2 regions of the Chryseobacterium sp. 'Rf worker isolate 10' genome follow, and region 2 is predicted to be linked to the other one. Evidence: riboswitches for the same ligand, from Rfam matches in the RefSeq annotation. Region 2 holds a riboswitch; the other holds the start of a gene.
The links. Region 2 has a riboswitch for S-adenosylmethionine ahead of LKL37_RS20260 (TonB-dependent receptor plug domain-containing protein). Riboswitches for the same ligand answer to the same signal wherever they lie in the genome.

Region 1 (8,828 bases), on a different contig from region 2:
TTTTCAGATCTTACAAAAAAAATATTGTTATGTAATGAATTGGAAAAATTTTCTGAATTAATGATGATTCATGAGCATAAAATTGCCAATTTTCTTGAAATTTCCACAGTTAAGGAAAAATTTTTCTCAGATTGCCCTTCTTTTGTTAAAAGTTTAGGGGCATGGGGTGGAGATTTTGTAATGAGTGCCAAATTTGGGGGCTTTAAAGACTATTTTTGGGAGAAAGGTTTTGCAACCGTTTTTGAATGGGAAAATATAATTGATTTATAATCAAATATTTACGATCCTGTTTTTTTATTTGTCATTCTGACTTATATCAGTATATTTAAACCGTCTTTAACAAATAATTAATATTATTTTTGTTGAAGTCAATAAAGAAATAGAAAATATAAGTAAAATGAAACACACTAAAATCATCCAGGATTTAGAGAAATTAGGGATTAAAGGAAACTATGAAGTAGTGTATAATCCTTCTTATGAAGAATTATATCAGGCTGAAGTTTCTCCTGAAAATCAGGGGTTTGAGCAAGCTGAGCTTACGGGATCTGGCGCAGTATCAGTAAAAACGGGAATTTTCACAGGTCGTTCACCTAAAGACAGATATATTGTTCAGGATGATGTTACAAGAGATACAATTTTCTGGGATGGTAAAGTAAATTTGCCTACAACAGCAGAAATTTTCGGTTCTTGTAAAGAACTAGTGATGAACCAGCTTTCTGAAGCTAAGAAGATTTACGTAGTAGATGCATTTTGTGGTACAAATGCAGATACAAGACTTAAAGTAAGATTTATCGTTGAAGTAGCATGGCAGGCACATTTCGTGACAAACATGTTTATTCGTCCTTCTCACTACGAACTGGAAAACTTCGGTGAGCCGGATTTCACGGTAATCAACGGATCAAAAACTATCAACCCGAACTGGGAAGCACAAGGATTAAACTCTGAAAACTTCATCATGTTCAATCTTACGGAAAAACTACAGATCATCGGAGGTACTTGGTACGGAGGTGAAATGAAAAAAGGGATGTTTGCTATGATGAACTATTACCTTCCATTAAAAGGTATGGCTTCCATGCACTGTTCTGCAAACGTAGGTGAAAAAGGTGATGTTGCTTTATTCTTCGGTCTTTCAGGAACAGGTAAAACTACTTTATCAGCAGATCCTAAAAGATACCTTATCGGTGACGATGAGCACGGATGGGACAACAACGGAGTATTCAACTATGAAGGTGGATGCTACGCTAAAGTAATTGACTTATCAGAAGAAAAAGAACCGGATATTTTCAGAGCCATCAAAAGAGATGCACTTCTTGAAAACGTTGTTGTAAACAATGGAGTAGCAGATTATACTGACGGATCTATCACAGAAAATACAAGAGTTTCTTATCCAATCTATCATATCAACAAAATTGTACTGCCTTCTAAAGCAGGTCATGCTAAGAAGATTGTATATCTTTCTGCAGATGCATTCGGAGTACTTCCTCCGGTTTCCATTCTGAATGAAGATCAGGCTCAATATCACTTCCTTTGCGGTTATACTTCAAAATTAGCCGGAACTGAAAGAGGAATTACTGAACCTCAGCCATCTTTCTCACCGGCATTTGGTGAAGCATTCCTTACATTACACCCAACAATGTATTCTAAAACATTGATCGGTAAAATGCAGGAACATGGAGCTAAAGCATATTTAGTGAATACAGGTTGGAACGGTACTGGAAACAGAATCTCTCTGAAAGATACAAGAGCAATTATCGATGCAATCATTGATGGATCTATTGATAATGCACCTAAAACTCAGGTTCCGATTATGAATCTTGAGATCCCTACAGAATTGCCAAACGTTTCTACAGGTATTTTAGATCCTAGAGATACGTATGAAAATGCTTCAGACTGGGAAGAAAAAGCAAAAGATCTTGCTTCAAGATACATCAAAAACTTTGAGCAGTACTGTGATACTGAAGAAGGTAAGAAATTAGTGGCTTCAGGACCTCAATTGCAGGAACAAACTATCTAATAGTTACCCATCAACATACAAAAAGCCTCATCAATGATGAGGCTTTTTTATTAATATTTTTGACAGTTTTCAATCAATTCATTCTGTTCATCAAGTTTTAAGACTGTTGATTTGATGGATTCTTCAGTCAGATATTTTATGATCATAAAATGTTTTGAAGAAAAGTAAGATTCTTCGTCCAATATTTTATCTAAACACTTTGGAGTAGTGAAAGTCATCCAATATTTTGCTTTGTTGGAAAACGTAATAGTTACTTCTATGGCATCAGATTCAATATTTTTTATTGGATCATCTATGTTGATAGAAATTATCTCCGGTTCATTGCGTGCGCTAAAATAAAATTGTGAATACCATCTCAGTCTTCCTTCATCATTCTGAACCTTTACATCTTCAGTATTTATTTCTTCAATAATATAAGATTTTCTTTTCGTTAGTTGCCCGGAATATACCCCAATGCCAGTGCAGTAAATCTTGTCCTTTATCTTCATAAATTATGTTCTAATTATCCACATACATCTGTGAAAATCTGTGGGGAAATAAGCAACTGAATTATTTTAAACTCAATAAAGCCAATCTATACCCGTCCATTCCAAAACCAGATAAAACTGCATCAGTGTTAGCTGCTGTTACTGATTTCTGTCTGAATTCTTCCCTTTTGTAAATATTGCTGATGTGTACTTCTACTTTTGGCTTGCGGATATTTTTCAAACAATCAGCAATAGCATAAGAATAATGGGTAAAAGCTCCCGGATTAATCACTACTGCTTCAAAATCATCCTCTTGAAGTCTGTTGATAAGCTCCCCTTCAATATTAGACTGATAATATTTTAATTCGTGAGCCTGAAACTCAGATTGTAAATTTTCCAAATAGCTTTCCATAGAAACAGTTCCATAGATTTCCGGTTCTCTGGTGCCTAGCAGGTTAAGGTTAGGGCCGTTGATGATCAAAACTTTCATAGTATAAAATTAAAAACTTTTTTTAATTAATGATCAATAATTTCTGCACAGATTAATCTCTGTGTAATTAAATTATTGATAATGATATTTGTCATGTGTGAGAAAATGATAAGGTGTGTAACTCTTTATTTTAATGGGTTTTATTAAAAAATTACGTTAATTTTTGAAAATTTATCATGAAAAATAAATAAGTCTACTTGTTTTGTAGACTAAAAGTTTTTAGCTTTGCAACCATATTTCGATCGGCTTATAAAGAAAGACGGAGGGAACTGACCCTGTGAAGTCTTAACAACCTACCCATGGGGCAAGGTGTTACATTCAGCCTTTTAGGGAAAAATAAGCATTTGGTTTATCGTATTTATCGATGCCCTTTGCTGACTTTTCTGCAAAGGGCAATATTTTAATATATGATAAATAAAATTGATTATGATTAGCAAAAATTTATTCAATTCTAAAGCTTGGATACCTCCTGTTGCTGCATTTTTCTTTGGGATTACCAGTGCAAATGCGCAAAATTCTAAGCCGAAAAAAGATAGCCTTCATGAAAAGGAGATTGATGAAGTGGTGGTGGTGGCTTACGGAAAAGCTAAAAGAAACAGTTATACCGGTTCCGTAGCTACTATTTCAAGTGATAAGATTAATAACAGACCTGTAACCAATATTACAAAAGCATTAGAAGGCCAGGTTGCCGGAATTCAAACAACGAGTGCATCGGGGCAGCCAGGAGCTGTTTCTACCATTCGAATCAGAGGAATTGGTTCCATCAGTGCTTCCAGTGATCCGTTATATGTAGTAGACGGAATTCCTTTTGACGGAAACCTGAACTCTATCAGCCCGAGCGATATTGAATCCATCAGTGTTCTGAAAGATGCTACAGCAAGTGCTTTGTATGGTTCAAGAGGAGCCAACGGAATTATCATTATTACTACAAAATCAGGTAAAAAAGGAGAAGCTAAAGTCAATTTTAATATCAGTCAGGGATTCTCCGGAAGAGCAGTGAAAGACTATGAACAGGTTAATACAGACCAATATTTCCAATTATACTGGGAAGCATTGAGAAATGGATATCAGTCTGGGAAAGTGAATGCTCAGCAAGCTGCTCAGATGGCAACAGACAACCTTGTTTCTTCACTGGGGATCAACCCATATGGAACAGGTTATCCAAAACCGGTAGGAACAGATGGTAAATTGTTGCCGGGAGCTTCACCACTTTGGAATGACGACTGGAGAGATATTTTACAGAGAGTAGCTTCAAGAAATCAGGTAGATCTTGATATCAGCGGAGGAAGTGAGAAAAGTAATTATTTCTTCTCTCTGGGCTATCTGGATGATAAAGGAATGGCGATTGAATCAGGATATAAAAGATACAATACCCGATTAAAAATCAATTCTGAAGTCAAAAAATGGCTGAATGTAGGAGTGAATTTAAATTATACAAACAGTATTCAGCAGGCTCCGACTTCTTCGGATTCGAAAGCGAGTAATATCATCAATGCAGCAAGATTTATTCCTTCATTTTATCCTTATTATGAAAGAAATCCGGACGGAACGTATATTTTAGGTGCTGATGGAAATCCAATTTATGATTTTGGAAAATACAGACCTACAAATGCCCTTCAGAATCAGAATGCTGCTGCAACACTGCCTTTAGATAAAAATGATAATAAAGAAGATAACTTCTCAGGAAAAGGTTTCATGGAATTTACTTTCTTACCGGAGTTGAAATTCAAGACAAGTTTCTCTGTTGATTTGGTGAATTATAACGGTCATTATTATTCAAATCCATTACTGGGGCAAGGTGCAGAGACGGGAGGCTCTGTGACTAAAACAAATACCAGAACACTTTCTTATACCACCAGTAATATTCTTACGTATGATAAGAAATTTGGAAAACATCATATCAATGCTTTGGCAGGACATGAATTCTATAAATACGATTATCAGACGATTTCCGGGACAAGAAGCCAGTTTTCACTGCCTTATTACTATGAGCCGGATGCAGCTTCTCTGTTGGGAAGCTTCAGTGGAAACAGTAATAAATTAAGCTTATTAAGTTTCCTTGGAAAAGTAGAATATGACTACAATAATACCTATTTCCTGTCAGCTTCAGGACGAGCAGACAGTTCTTCAAGATTTGAAAAAGATAACAGATGGGGGAGATTCTGGTCAGTAGGAGGTTCATGGAAGATTTCGAATGAGGAATTTATTAAGAGCCTGAATGTCTTCAATCAGTTGACATTACGTGCCAGCTATGGAGGTCAGGGGAATGACAAATTGCTTCGACCAAACGGACAGCCACTTTATTATGCATATCAGGAGTTGTACAGATTTATCAGTCTTGGCGGAGAACCGGGAACAACACTGGAAAAAACGTCTACTAATAATGTGAAATGGGAAACCAACCTTAATTTAAATGTAGGATTGGAGTTCGCTGTTCTGAATAACAGGATTAAAGGAAATATCGAATATTTCAAAAGACAAAGCCAGGATCTTCTGTTTAATATGCCTGTTGCACCATCATTGGGAATCAGTGATTATCCTGCGAATATCGGAACCATTCAGAATACAGGGTTTGAGTTTTCATTATTCACAACACCGATTAAAACTGATGATTTCCAATGGAATGTGGATGTTAACCTAAGTACTTTAAATAATAAAGTAACCAAGTTACCTGCGGGTTCTCTTGTTGTTGGGACAAAATTATTAACAGTAGGAGGGTCTGTATATGACTTCTTTATTCCGGAGTGGGCTGGAGTAGATCCAAGCAATGGAAAACCACTGTGGAAAACGGTTACTACAGATGTCAGCGGAAATTCAGTAGAAGGAACTACTTCAGAGTATTCAAAAGCTACAAAACTGTTGCAGGGTTCTGCATTACCTAAGCTGACAGGAGGAATCAGTACCAGTATCAATTACAAGAATTTCGATTTTTCAGGATTACTGACATTCAAAATCGGGGGTAAAATTCTGGATAATGACTATACTTCCATCATGCATAACGGAAGTGCCGGAGGACGTGCATGGAGTGCTGAAATGCTGAACAGATGGACTCCGGACAATCCTAATACAGATGTTCCGGGGTTGAGTACCACAACGAATAACTGGACGTCAACATCTTCGAGATTCTTATATTCAGGAACGTATGCAAGACTTAAAAATGTAAGCTTAGGATACACTCTTCCTGAAGCTTACTTTGAGAAGATAGGATTGAAAAAGTTCAGAATTTATATTCAGGCAGAAAATCTTCTGACCTTCTATAAACATAAAGGAATGGATCCTGAACAGGCTTTGGACGGGACAACGTATTACAGATATCCTGCAATGAGAACAATCACTTTTGGTCTTCAGGCAACTCTTTAATCTTTTAAAATTGAAACAATGAAAAAATTAAAATATATATCGTTTGCACTCATCAGTTTTTTGTTGCTGACAAGCTGTGAAAATGATCTGGATACTGCACCGACAGATCAGGCTAACAGTGTGGAGGTTTTCAAAACAGCAGAAAGTGCAGAAACAGTTGTGAATGGTACCTGGGCAAAATTTAATAATGACGGAACAACGTATGCCAATATTGGTTATTCTACTGTTCTAAGAGCCAGTGATGCCATGGGAAGTGATGTGGCCGTATTGACTAATAAATATGGTTTCGGGTCTACGTATGCTTTCACAGAAATGGTGAACAGTACGGCTAGCCGTCCGTTGTTTATCTGGACAATGTTATATTCTACCATCAACAATATGAATAATGTGATTACAAGAATTGATGGAACAGAAGGAAGTCAGGAGAAAAAGAATCAGGTGAAAGGACAGGCCAAAGCATTGCGTGCTTTCTGTTATCTGAATCTGGCGAGTTTTTACCAGTTCAGCTACCTGAAAGACAAGTCAGCGCTGACAGCTCCTATTTATACTGAACCTTCCACAACAAGCACTGTAGGAAAAAAGAGATCGAGCCTTGAGGAAATCTATACTTTGATTAAAAGTGATCTTACCGATGCCGATAATCTGTTGAAAAATTATACAAGAAACAATAAAGATAAAATCAACCGTTCTGTAGTGAACGGACTTTTAGCAAGAACTTACTTAAATACAGGAGAATGGAGCAAAGCAGCAGCTTCTGCAAAAATTGCGAGAGAAGGTTCTCCACTGATGGCTCCGGAAAAATATAAAGATGGCTTTAATGACATCAACAATGTTGAATGGATCTGGGGGCATGCACAAACTCAGGAACAGTCTGATGAAAGTTATGCGTTCCATTATCTGGATGTTTCTTCATCAGGAAGTTTTTATTACAGTTTTATGGCTGATCCTTATTTTAAAGACCTTTTCGATGCTAATGATATCAGATCTCAGCTGTTTTCATGGGACGGGCAGAAAGGAAGAGAGGGATTGCTGAGATATGCTAAGTTTAAATTTAAACCAACCCTTATTGCAGATATTGTCTACATGAGAGCTGCAGAAATGTATCTGATTGAAGCTGAAGCTGAAGCCAGAACCGGAAATGTTCCTCAGGCAGTTGCTGTTCTGAATCAATTAAAATCTGCCAGAAATGCTAATGTTTACAATGGTTCATTATCACAGAATGCAGTAGTAGATGCTATTTTGATTGAAAGAAGAAAAGAATTATTTGGAGAAGGATTTTCTCTTTCAGATATTATCAGAACGCAGGGAACAGTGGTAAGAAAACCGTTTGTAGATGCCGATGGTAAACCGATAAAAGTACAGATCACTACACCGGATGGAACTGTAAAAACCGTAGACGGTAAAGGACATTCTGTTCTTGATTTTCCGGATAAATCGGCTTTCACACCCAACAGTAATTATTATTTATTCAGTATTCCACAAAGAGAATCTGAAAACAACCCGAACTTATAAGGGGACATACTTATAATTAGATTTGATTTTTAGCCACTGCTTTTGCGGTGGCTTTTTTATTATTTAAGACTTTATTGATAATAAAATGTGTAGATCTTATCTGATAGATTTACATAGACTGTATCTCCCATTTTTTCTCCACTGATCTTCTTAAAATAGACTTTATCATTTTGAGATTTGTCAACTTTTCCGAAATAAATGGATCTAATAGTTGAGCTATCCATCGTTTTGTTTTTAAAAGCAATATAGAGAGAATGGTTGTTTTTCCTATTATAAATAGTATGAATACCTATCTTTATATAATTTATTTTGCCATTCGGTTCCTGAATCTTATAATAGCCATTAATTTGAGCTAAGTTATCGTCAGACTTGTAACTACTGAAATTACTTGTTACACAGCTAATAGTTGTACACAGTATAGAAAATAATAAAATATATTTAACCACAATCAGTTTTTTTATTCATATGCTATAGTGGAAGGCTTCAGTTGTTTCACTTCATTTTTGTTGAAGATAATATCCTGTATAATTTTATTAATTCTGTCGAATTTTTTTCCATTATAGCAGAACCATCCCTCTTCAGTATTGTGAATATATTCTACATTAATGTTGTTCAGACTCAATCTGTCATAGATTTTAGGATTATATCCCCATCTAGAACAATCAATTGTAGAAGGAAGACTTTCAAAGCTGTTTTCTGAAAAAGTTTTCAGAATTTTTTCTTTTTCTTCTCTGGTTAAATTGACTTTTATCGTAGTCGAATCAGAATCATAATTTCTTGTAAACAAACCTGTTTTTGAATCATAGGTATCAGTCAAATCTTTATAAATGAATGATGAATTCTGGTTTATTGTATTTTGCTTATTACATGATATCAGACTAATGATAATCAGCAAATAAAAGGTGATAAAAAAGTGATTATTTTTCATATGTGCCCTTTTTGATATTGAGTTATTTTTATTTTCAATGATATGAATTTTATTTTT
Region 2 (8,828 bases):
AAATCGGGATTTATGGTGTTGCTGTATCCGGGCTCATTACAAAACAGCCGACTATTATTAATGAACTAAAAAAAGTAATGATATGAACAATCAGAAATTAGAAATAGCAGGAAGAATTTTTGAATCAAGACTGTTTTTAGGAACAGGAAAATTCGGAAGTATGAGAGATATGGTACAATCTGTTATCGCTTCCGAAACCAATATGGTAACGATGGCGCTCAAAAGAATTGACGCCCAATCCAGTGAAGACGATCTGCTTGATTCATTAAAAGAAACCAACGTTCACCTTCTACCCAACACTTCCGGAGCAAGAACGGCTAAAGAAGCGGTATTGGCAGCACAATTAGCCAGAGAAGCATTGGAAACCAACTGGGTAAAACTGGAAATTCATCCGGATCCAAAATATTTACTGCCGGATCCTATTGAAACCTTATATGCCACTGAAGAATTGGCCAAACTGGGATTTATTGTAATGCCTTACATTCATGCAGATCCTGTTTTGTGCAAACGTCTTGAAGATGCCGGAACAGCTGTGGTAATGCCTTTGGGAGCACCAATTGGAACCAATAAAGGATTAAGAACACAGGATTTTTTGGAAATAATCATCAGCCAAAGTAATGTTCCCGTAGTGGTAGATGCAGGAATCGGGGCACCATCAGATGCTGCAAAAGCAATGGAGATGGGAGCAGATGCCGTTTTGGTAAATACTGCCATTGCCGTAGCCGGAAATCCACTGAATATGGCTGTTGCTTTTAAAGAAGGTGTGATTGCCGGAAGAAGAGCATTCGAATCTGGATTGGGAGCGATTGCCAACCATGCTGAAGCTTCAAGTCCGCTTACTTCGTTTTTATTTGAATAAATCAGACTCATGAAAAGCTTTAAAGATGTTTTTGAAAACTATCAGTGGGATGAAGTAAAGAATAAGCTTGAAAAAGTTAGTCTGTCTGATGTAAGATACAGTCTTCAGAAAAAAAATAAAACCCTTGGCGATTTCCTGAATCTCCTGTCACCAGCTGCTTCTCATGAACTGGAGCTGATGGCAAGAATGACGCAAGTGCTCACCCAAAAACGATTTGGAAAAACCATTCAGTTGTATGCACCGCTGTATCTCAGTAATGAGTGCCAGAATATCTGTACCTATTGCGGATTCAGTCTTGATAATAACCTGAAAAGGAAAACACTTTCCGATATGGAGCTGATGATTGAAGCCTCAGTGTTAAAATCTATGGGAGTGAATCATGTATTACTGGTAAGTGGAGAAGCCAATAAAATAGTAGGTGTGCCTTATTTTCAGAATGCGGTGCGTAAGCTAAAACCTCATTTTTCCAATATTTCCATTGAAGTTCAGCCATTAATGGAAGAAGAATACAAACTGCTTCATGAAGAAGGAGTACATTCTGTTTTGGTGTATCAGGAAACCTACCATCAGGATGTCTACAGAGAATACCATCCGAAAGGTAAAAAATCAAACTTCCATTTCCGTCTGGAAACGCCGGACAGAATAGGAAGAGCCGGAATTCATAAAATCGGGCTTGGAGTTCTCCTTGGACTTGAAGATTGGAGGGTTGATAGCTTTTTCAACGCATTACACATCGATTATCTTCAGAAATACTACTGGAAAAGTAAGTTTTCCGTTTCCTTTCCGAGACTCAGACCTGCTGAAGGAATTATTGAACCTAATTTTATTATGGAAGATAAAGACCTTCTTCAATTGATCTGTGCCTATAGAATCTGGAATGAAGACCTTGAAATTTCCATTTCTACCAGAGAAAATGAAGTCTTCAGAAATAATATAGTGTCTCTGGGAGCAACAGCCATGAGTGCGGGATCAAAAACCAACCCCGGAGGTTATGCTGTAGATAAAGAATCTCTGGAACAGTTTGAAACCAGTGACGAACGAAGTATGGATGAAATCAGAATGATGATCAAAAAAGCAGGTTATGATCCTGTGATGAAAGATTGGGACTCTGTTTACAGTGGATTTTAAAGAATCTTAATGGTTAAGTTATAATTATGAAAGAAGATCATTTTTCACGATACAGCCGGCAGATATTTATAGAAGAGATAGGACTGGAGGGACAAAAGAAAATAATAACTTCCAAAGTTCTCGTTGTTGGAGCAGGAGGCTTGGGAAGTCCGGTTATCCAATATCTGGCTGCTGCAGGAGTAGGGACTTTAGGCATTGTAGATTTTGATGAGGTTGAACTTCATAATCTGAACAGACAGATCATTCATACTGAAAACAGAGTAGGATTATCCAAAGTGAAGAGCGCAGAAACATTTGTAAATGAACTTAATCATCAGGTTAACTTGATAGGAATTGAGAAAAAGCTCAATGAAAATAATGCCAAAGAAATCATTTTTCATTATGATGTTATTGTCGATGGTTCAGATAATTTTTCTACAAGATATCTGGTGAATGATACCTGCGTGAAACTGAAAAAGACTCTAATTTATGGAAGTATTTTAGGGTTTTCAGGACAGGTTTCTGTGTTTAATCATAAAGGAAGTAAAAATCTGAGAGATATTTTCCCTGAACCTCCTTTCGATGAAGATGTACCAGATTGTGACAGCCTTGGTGTGCTGGGAGCTCTTCCAGGAATGATAGGCAGTATGATGGCTCTTCAGGCGTTAAAAATTATCACGAATCTTCCTGTGAGTGTTAATCAGCTGACTTTGGTAGATACGCTGAACTGGAGATTTCAGACGATAGATTTTTGATGTAAATATAAACGGTAATATCACTACTATTTTTCACAAATAACACCATTTTAATATCAATAGAAAGAGGCTTCTGAATGTAAACAATGAAGCCTTTTTTTACAAAAATATTCTTTTGAAATCTGGAATTAAATTCTTGGCTTTTCGCAAGCCTTACAAATTTTATACGAAGCGATTATACACTGCAATATATCAATAGGAACGGGCTTTAGCCCGTTTTACTTTTATAAAACCATCCATTGGCTTTAGCCAAAACTTACCTGTAAAAAAAATAGGCGGTAATTATTTACCGCCTATTTTTATTTTATTACAAAGAAGGATTATTGTGCCTGCTGCATCACACCTCCGTTATCTTCTTTTTTAGTCTGGTTCAGGATGTTCGGATCCTCTTTTGCCAGTTTATTTCTTGTTGGAATTTTATAGTTGATGGAAAATCCGAAATTTCTCGTATCATATTTACTGCTGATCAACACTGGAGTTCCTGATGGCGGATTAGAGCGTACCTGCATCATCTGTCCGTTGAAAATATCATTCGCAAAAACAGAAAGTGTAAGACGGTTGTTCATAAACTTCTTCGTCAGCGTAATATCCAGAGAGTTGTTGAACGGTTTCTCTGCCGTGAAGTAGAAATATCCTGCCTTTGGAGTCAGATAGCTGTAATTGGCTGTCATTTTGATATCTTTAGGCAAAAGAATCTGAGTCATAATATTGAAAATCCAGAACCCTTTATTATTCAGATTGTCGATTTCATGTTTCTGATAACCAGCATATAAATACATGAAGTTAATTTTATCAGGATTGAAATCAAACTTCATGATTTCGCTCAATGGCTTGCTGAAAATCATAAAAGGAACCGGTAATCCCACGTTGAAGTTGTGAATTTTCATATTCGAAATATTCACCTGCTCGTTGTAAAGTTTTCTTCCGTCTTTTCTGATAATCTGTGCCACCTGATTGCTTGCTGAACTTACGCTATATCCAATAAATGCGTAATCAAAAGCGGAAATTTTCAATTCATAGTTATCAAAAATAGTAGGCTGTAGATTCGGGTTACCATTTACTTCTGTACTTGGCCCGGAGAACGTTACGTTATTCGGGTTCAGGGCAGAAATACTTGGTAAACTGATTTTTCTGTTGTAATTCGCTGCAATATAAACCTGATTCATCATGTTATACTGTACACTCGCGTTCGGGAAAAGCTTAAACTTGTTGAAAGGAATCAAATTAGCCTCTACCAGTTTAGCATCTTTGTCGAAATATCTTGTTACCCCGGAAATATCATAATTTTCAGCACGGGATCCCAAAGTGAAGTCGAACTTTTTCAATTTTGCCTGAAACTCCAAATAAGTAGAAGCTGTCTGTCTCTGATATTCAAGATTGGTTAACCCAAAACTTTGTGTATCATAATCCTGTTTTTCATACAATCCTCCAAAGCTTACTTTCCCACCATCAAGAAGTTTGATAGGCTGAGCATAATCTACTTTGAAATTGGCAATATTCATCACCGATTTATTGTTCAGAATATCTTTTAAACCATTTGTAGGGCTGTTAATAGGTAAATAAGGGGTGGCAGCAAAATTACCGTTCTGAAAGAAGTTATCCTGTGCAAATTTACTGTCTGATCTTGTATAACCCAACTGGAAGTCCAGTTTTTGAGATTTGTCAGCAAAACGCTTTTGATACGTTACAACAGCTTCCTGTCTCAGGCTGTTGGTATGGGCAACATCCGAAGATGTATAAAAAGCTTCTCTTAAATCTTTTGGATTATTCTGGAAAGGCAAATCTCCATGACCGTTACTTAAAGTATAATTGTCATTATTGTTGTGATAAATATCGTAGTTTAATAATAGTCTGTCCTGACCCAAATCAAAAGTTAATCCTGATTTTGCAAAATATCCGCGTCCGTATCTGTCAGTATGACTCGTTAAAAGCTCATCCTGCTGGCCGTTCAACATACTTTCACGATAGTTTTGTCCCACATTCAATTGCCATCCGAAATACTTATTTCTTGCATTTAAATTAACAGAATTGGTCGTTCTGTTTCTGTATTTATCATAATTCGTGAAAGAATAATTCCCGGAATAAGTTGCTGTTAAATATTTATTGGCGTTTTTATTGGTAATAATATTCATGATTGCTCCTCCGGAAGTAGCCGGAAATTCAGCGCCGGGCTGAGTGATTACCTCAATTCTTTCTACAGAGTTGGCAGGCATTCCTTCAAGGAAGGAGTTTAATTCATTGGAAGTGATGTTCAAAGGTCTTCCATTCAGATACACTTCAAGCATTTTTCCCTGATACATCATTCCTGCGATATCGGTAGATACAAGTCCCGGAAGTTTTTTTATTCCCTCCAAAACATTTCCGTTATTCAGCTGAGGCTGTTCAGAAAAGTCAAAAATAGTACGGTCTGCTTTTTGTTCAACGGCTTTTTTAGTTTTGGTAATAACTACCCCTTCAATTTGTTTTTCCTGAGGCTTATTATTTTTTTCCTGCGAGAAAACAAAGACGGAGCTTAACAAGGATAATGCGAAAATCGTTTTTTTCATAATGTTTTTACTGATATCCGGTTAGACGCTGAAAAAGATCATTTGTTACGCTAAAATTGTGAAAATCGAAAAATTAAGCTGAAATTTTTTTTATTTCCGAAATAATTATATCTTTGCCAAGTAATTATCAAGAATCTCTAGATGGGATAGCAACCTGCAAAAACAAGCAAGGTGCTGCAATCGATAAGCCGGATCTTCCGGAAAAAATGTTTATCATTTCTATCATTCCCCCATCTTGAATTTTTGTTTTAAAGTTAAAATCAATGTTTAAAGACAAGGGAAATCACCTTACATCAGTTATTTTTTATTCCTCAGATCATGAAGAGAATCTTCATTATTCTGATATGTTTTCATGCCATTTCTATATGCGCATGTGTTGTTGCTTCTAGCATTTTCTATTTCTAAAAAATAATACAAACATTTCGAGCATCTCTGGTAACCTTACAATTTAGGGCTACAGGATTTGTATTGCTCAAAAATAATTTAACAACAAAAAGTAAACAACAATCAACATGCATAATTTCAAAAAAAGAATCTTTGTTCCTTCTATCGCGCTTATCTCTACATTTTATTACGCGCAGACGGATACTGTACAATCAAAAAAAATAGATGATGTGGTTATTCTTGGATCAAGAGGTTCAGGAAGATCATTAACGGATACGCCCGTTCCGGTAGATATCATTAACATATCGAAAATTTTAAAACAAAGCCCCACTAACAATATCAGTCAGGCTTTAAATTATATTGTACCTTCATTTTCATCCACATCACACACGGTTAATGATGGAACTGACTTTGTAGATCCTGCTCTTTTAAGAGGATTAGGTCCTGATCAGGTTTTAGTTTTGCTTAATGGGAAAAGAAGATATCAGTCTTCATTAATCAATGTTACCCTTACACCGGGAAGAGGATCTGTGGGAACCGACCTTAATGCTATTCCGGCTTTTGCTTTGGAAAAAATTGAGGTTTTAAGAGACGGAGCTTCTGCTCAATATGGTTCTGATGCCATTGCAGGAGTCGTTAACCTGGGATTGAAAAAAAGATTAGGACTTTCCGGACAGGTATTTCTCGGTGGATATGCTTCGCCTGTTGCTAATAATTTCTCAGGAGGAGTTGACGGACAGACTATTTCTGTAGATCTTAATTATGGAGCTAAAATAGGAAAATCCGGATTTATTAACGTGACAGGTTCTGCGCAATACCGTGATCCTTATTCCAGAGCGGGAGTAAGGGAAGGAGATATTTTCAATGCTTATAATGCCATTAATTACAGAGCATTGCAGGATGGAGTTAATATTGATGGTTTGTATAAAAATATTACCAACACTTCCAATGCTCAGCAGATTATCAATACGGTTAAACAATATGCGACTAAGGTTGGTTATTTTGGAACTGATTTTCAATCTCAGATCTCAGGAGCAAACAGTATTTCTGATCTTCAAAAAATATTGGGTAAAGATTTTACATCTCAGGAACTTAATTACAGAGGATTGGAAAGAAAAGATTTCAGCCTGAGAGCCGGACAGTCTAAGCTACAATCGGGGCAGCTCTTCTTCAATTCTGAAATTCCTGTGAATGATGATTGGAAAGTGTACTCATTTGGTGGTTATAGCTACCGTCTTGGAAATGCCGGAGGATTTTACAGACTCCCAAATACGGAGAGAAACATCAATGCAGTTACTCCCAATGGATATCTCCCTCAGATTGAAGCAGCCGTAAATGATTATTCTCTTGCTGCTGGAATTAAAGGAAAATGGAATGGCTGGAATGTAGATTTCAGTAATACATTTGGGAAAAATACCTTTGGTTTTGGAGTTGTCAATACATTTAATGCCTCACTTACAGATAATTCTCCAAGAACTTTTGATGCCGGAGGATCTGAGTTTTCACAAAATACTGTCAATCTTGACTTCTCCAAAAAATATGATGTCCTGAAAGGATTGAACATTGCTTTCGGAGCTGAATACCGACACGAAAATTATAAAGTAAATGCAGGAAAAGAAAACTCCTATGCTTCTTATGATATTTATGGACGTGTGGTAACTGCCAAAACCCCTGAAAATGAAAAAGTAACCGATTTCTTCGGAAGTATAAGACCGGCCGGAGCACAGGTTTTTCCAGGCTTTAGTCCGGAAAATGCCGTTTCCGGAAACAGAAACAGTGTTGCTGCTTATGCTGATGCAGAACTGGAAGTTACTGATGGATGGCTGTTGGAAGGAGCTTTGCGATATGAGAATTATTCAGACTTTGGATCTACATTCAATTATAAGGTAGCAACCAATGTAAAACTGGCTCCCAATCTAAACTGGAGAGGAGCTGTTTCTACAGGATTTAGAGCACCTTCTTTAGCTCAAATCTATTATAGTTCTACTTCTACACTGATTCAGCAGGGAAAAACTACACAGGTAGGTACTTTCAGGAATAATTCTGAAGCAGCACAGGCATTGGGTATTCCGAAATTAAAACAAGAAACTTCACAATCCTACAGCACAGGAATTACATGGAAGATTCCAACATTAAGCCTGACTTTCACAGCAGATGCTTATTTAATAAAGATTAAAGATAGAGTAGTGCTTACAGACCTTTTCTATCGTCCTGACGGTAATTTTACTCCAGGTTCAGATCAGGCAGTTCTTCAGGACGCTTTTGATCTGGCAAGGGCTAGTGCTGCTAACTTCTTTGCGAATGCAGTAGATTCTCAGACAAAGGGGTTGGATATTACCATTTCTCAGAACTCGAAAATTTCATCGGGAGTTTCCTTAGAGAATAATCTGGGAATTAACTTTAATCAAACCAAAAGAATCGGAGATATTCATGCTTCGCCTAAATTGGTAAGCCAGATTGATAATTATTTTTCAGAACCGAATAGAGTGTATTTCGAAGAAGCTGTACCCCGCGTAAAAGCTACTTTGTCCAATACATTAAGGGTTTCCGGACTTACTTTCGTACTGCGTAATTCTTTCTTTGGTAAAGTGACGGATGCAGACGTTTTAGATGCTAATTTTGACGGGGTAACAGGGAGTACAGAGCATTTTGTTCTTAATAACCGCTTCGTGACAGATTTATCTGTGGGATATGATTTTAATAAAAATATTTCAGCAACAATCGGGAGCAATAACATCCTGAATATTCTGCCTTCTAAAAGTCCAAATATAAGTTCATTAACAGCGGATAACCAGTTTGTATATTCCAGACAGGTTTCCCAGTACGGTATAGGAGGGAGATTCTTATTTGCGAGAATTGAATTCAGGTTCTAAATAGGGTCATGATTTATAAATTATTTGAACAAAAAACAGAGATGAACTCTCTGTTTTTTTATATATGATGATGGTTATCTCAGGAAGAATTCCCTGATCTTAGTTTTTTACAGTTATTGAGCACGGTTTTTTTCTTCAAAATTGACTGATCTGTTATTCGGCTTTACTTTCTGATTTCCAAAATTATAGGTGATGCTGAGGTTCATTCTTCTGGCATCCCAATAGTTGTTGAAAGATTGTGTATTATCAGTAAAATACATATCAGCTCTCAATCCGGACTGTCTGAAAATATCGCTTACAGAAA

Region 1: it holds a riboswitch for S-adenosylmethionine, as region 2 does, so the genes downstream of both, LKL37_RS16990 (SusC/RagA family TonB-linked outer membrane protein) here and LKL37_RS20260 (TonB-dependent receptor plug domain-containing protein) in region 2, are expected to answer to the same signal.

What each region holds. Positions count from the first base shown of each region.
Region 1 is NZ_JBOZOF010000003.1:575,842-584,669, forward strand. Features, by position in the region: gene LKL37_RS16970 (GYDIA family GHMP kinase) at 1-270, shown strand, start outside; gene pckA (phosphoenolpyruvate carboxykinase (ATP)) at 398-2,014, shown strand; gene LKL37_RS16980 (hypothetical protein) at 2,065-2,502, opposite strand; gene LKL37_RS16985 (type II 3-dehydroquinate dehydratase) at 2,564-2,971, opposite strand; SAM riboswitch class I at 3,216-3,314, shown strand; gene LKL37_RS16990 (SusC/RagA family TonB-linked outer membrane protein) at 3,398-6,331, shown strand; gene LKL37_RS16995 (RagB/SusD family nutrient uptake outer membrane protein) at 6,350-7,843, shown strand; gene LKL37_RS17000 (hypothetical protein) at 8,301-8,771, opposite strand.
Region 2 is NZ_JBOZOF010000005.1:112,642-121,469, reverse strand. Features, by position in the region: gene LKL37_RS20285 (thiamine phosphate synthase) at 1-86, shown strand, start outside; gene LKL37_RS20280 (thiazole synthase) at 83-859, shown strand; gene thiH (2-iminoacetate synthase ThiH) at 869-1,987, shown strand; gene LKL37_RS20270 (HesA/MoeB/ThiF family protein) at 2,014-2,721, shown strand; gene LKL37_RS20265 (outer membrane beta-barrel protein) at 3,042-5,267, opposite strand; SAM-I-IV-variant riboswitch at 5,387-5,484, shown strand; gene LKL37_RS20260 (TonB-dependent receptor plug domain-containing protein) at 5,780-8,524, shown strand; gene LKL37_RS20255 (TonB-dependent receptor domain-containing protein) at 8,638-8,828, opposite strand, start outside.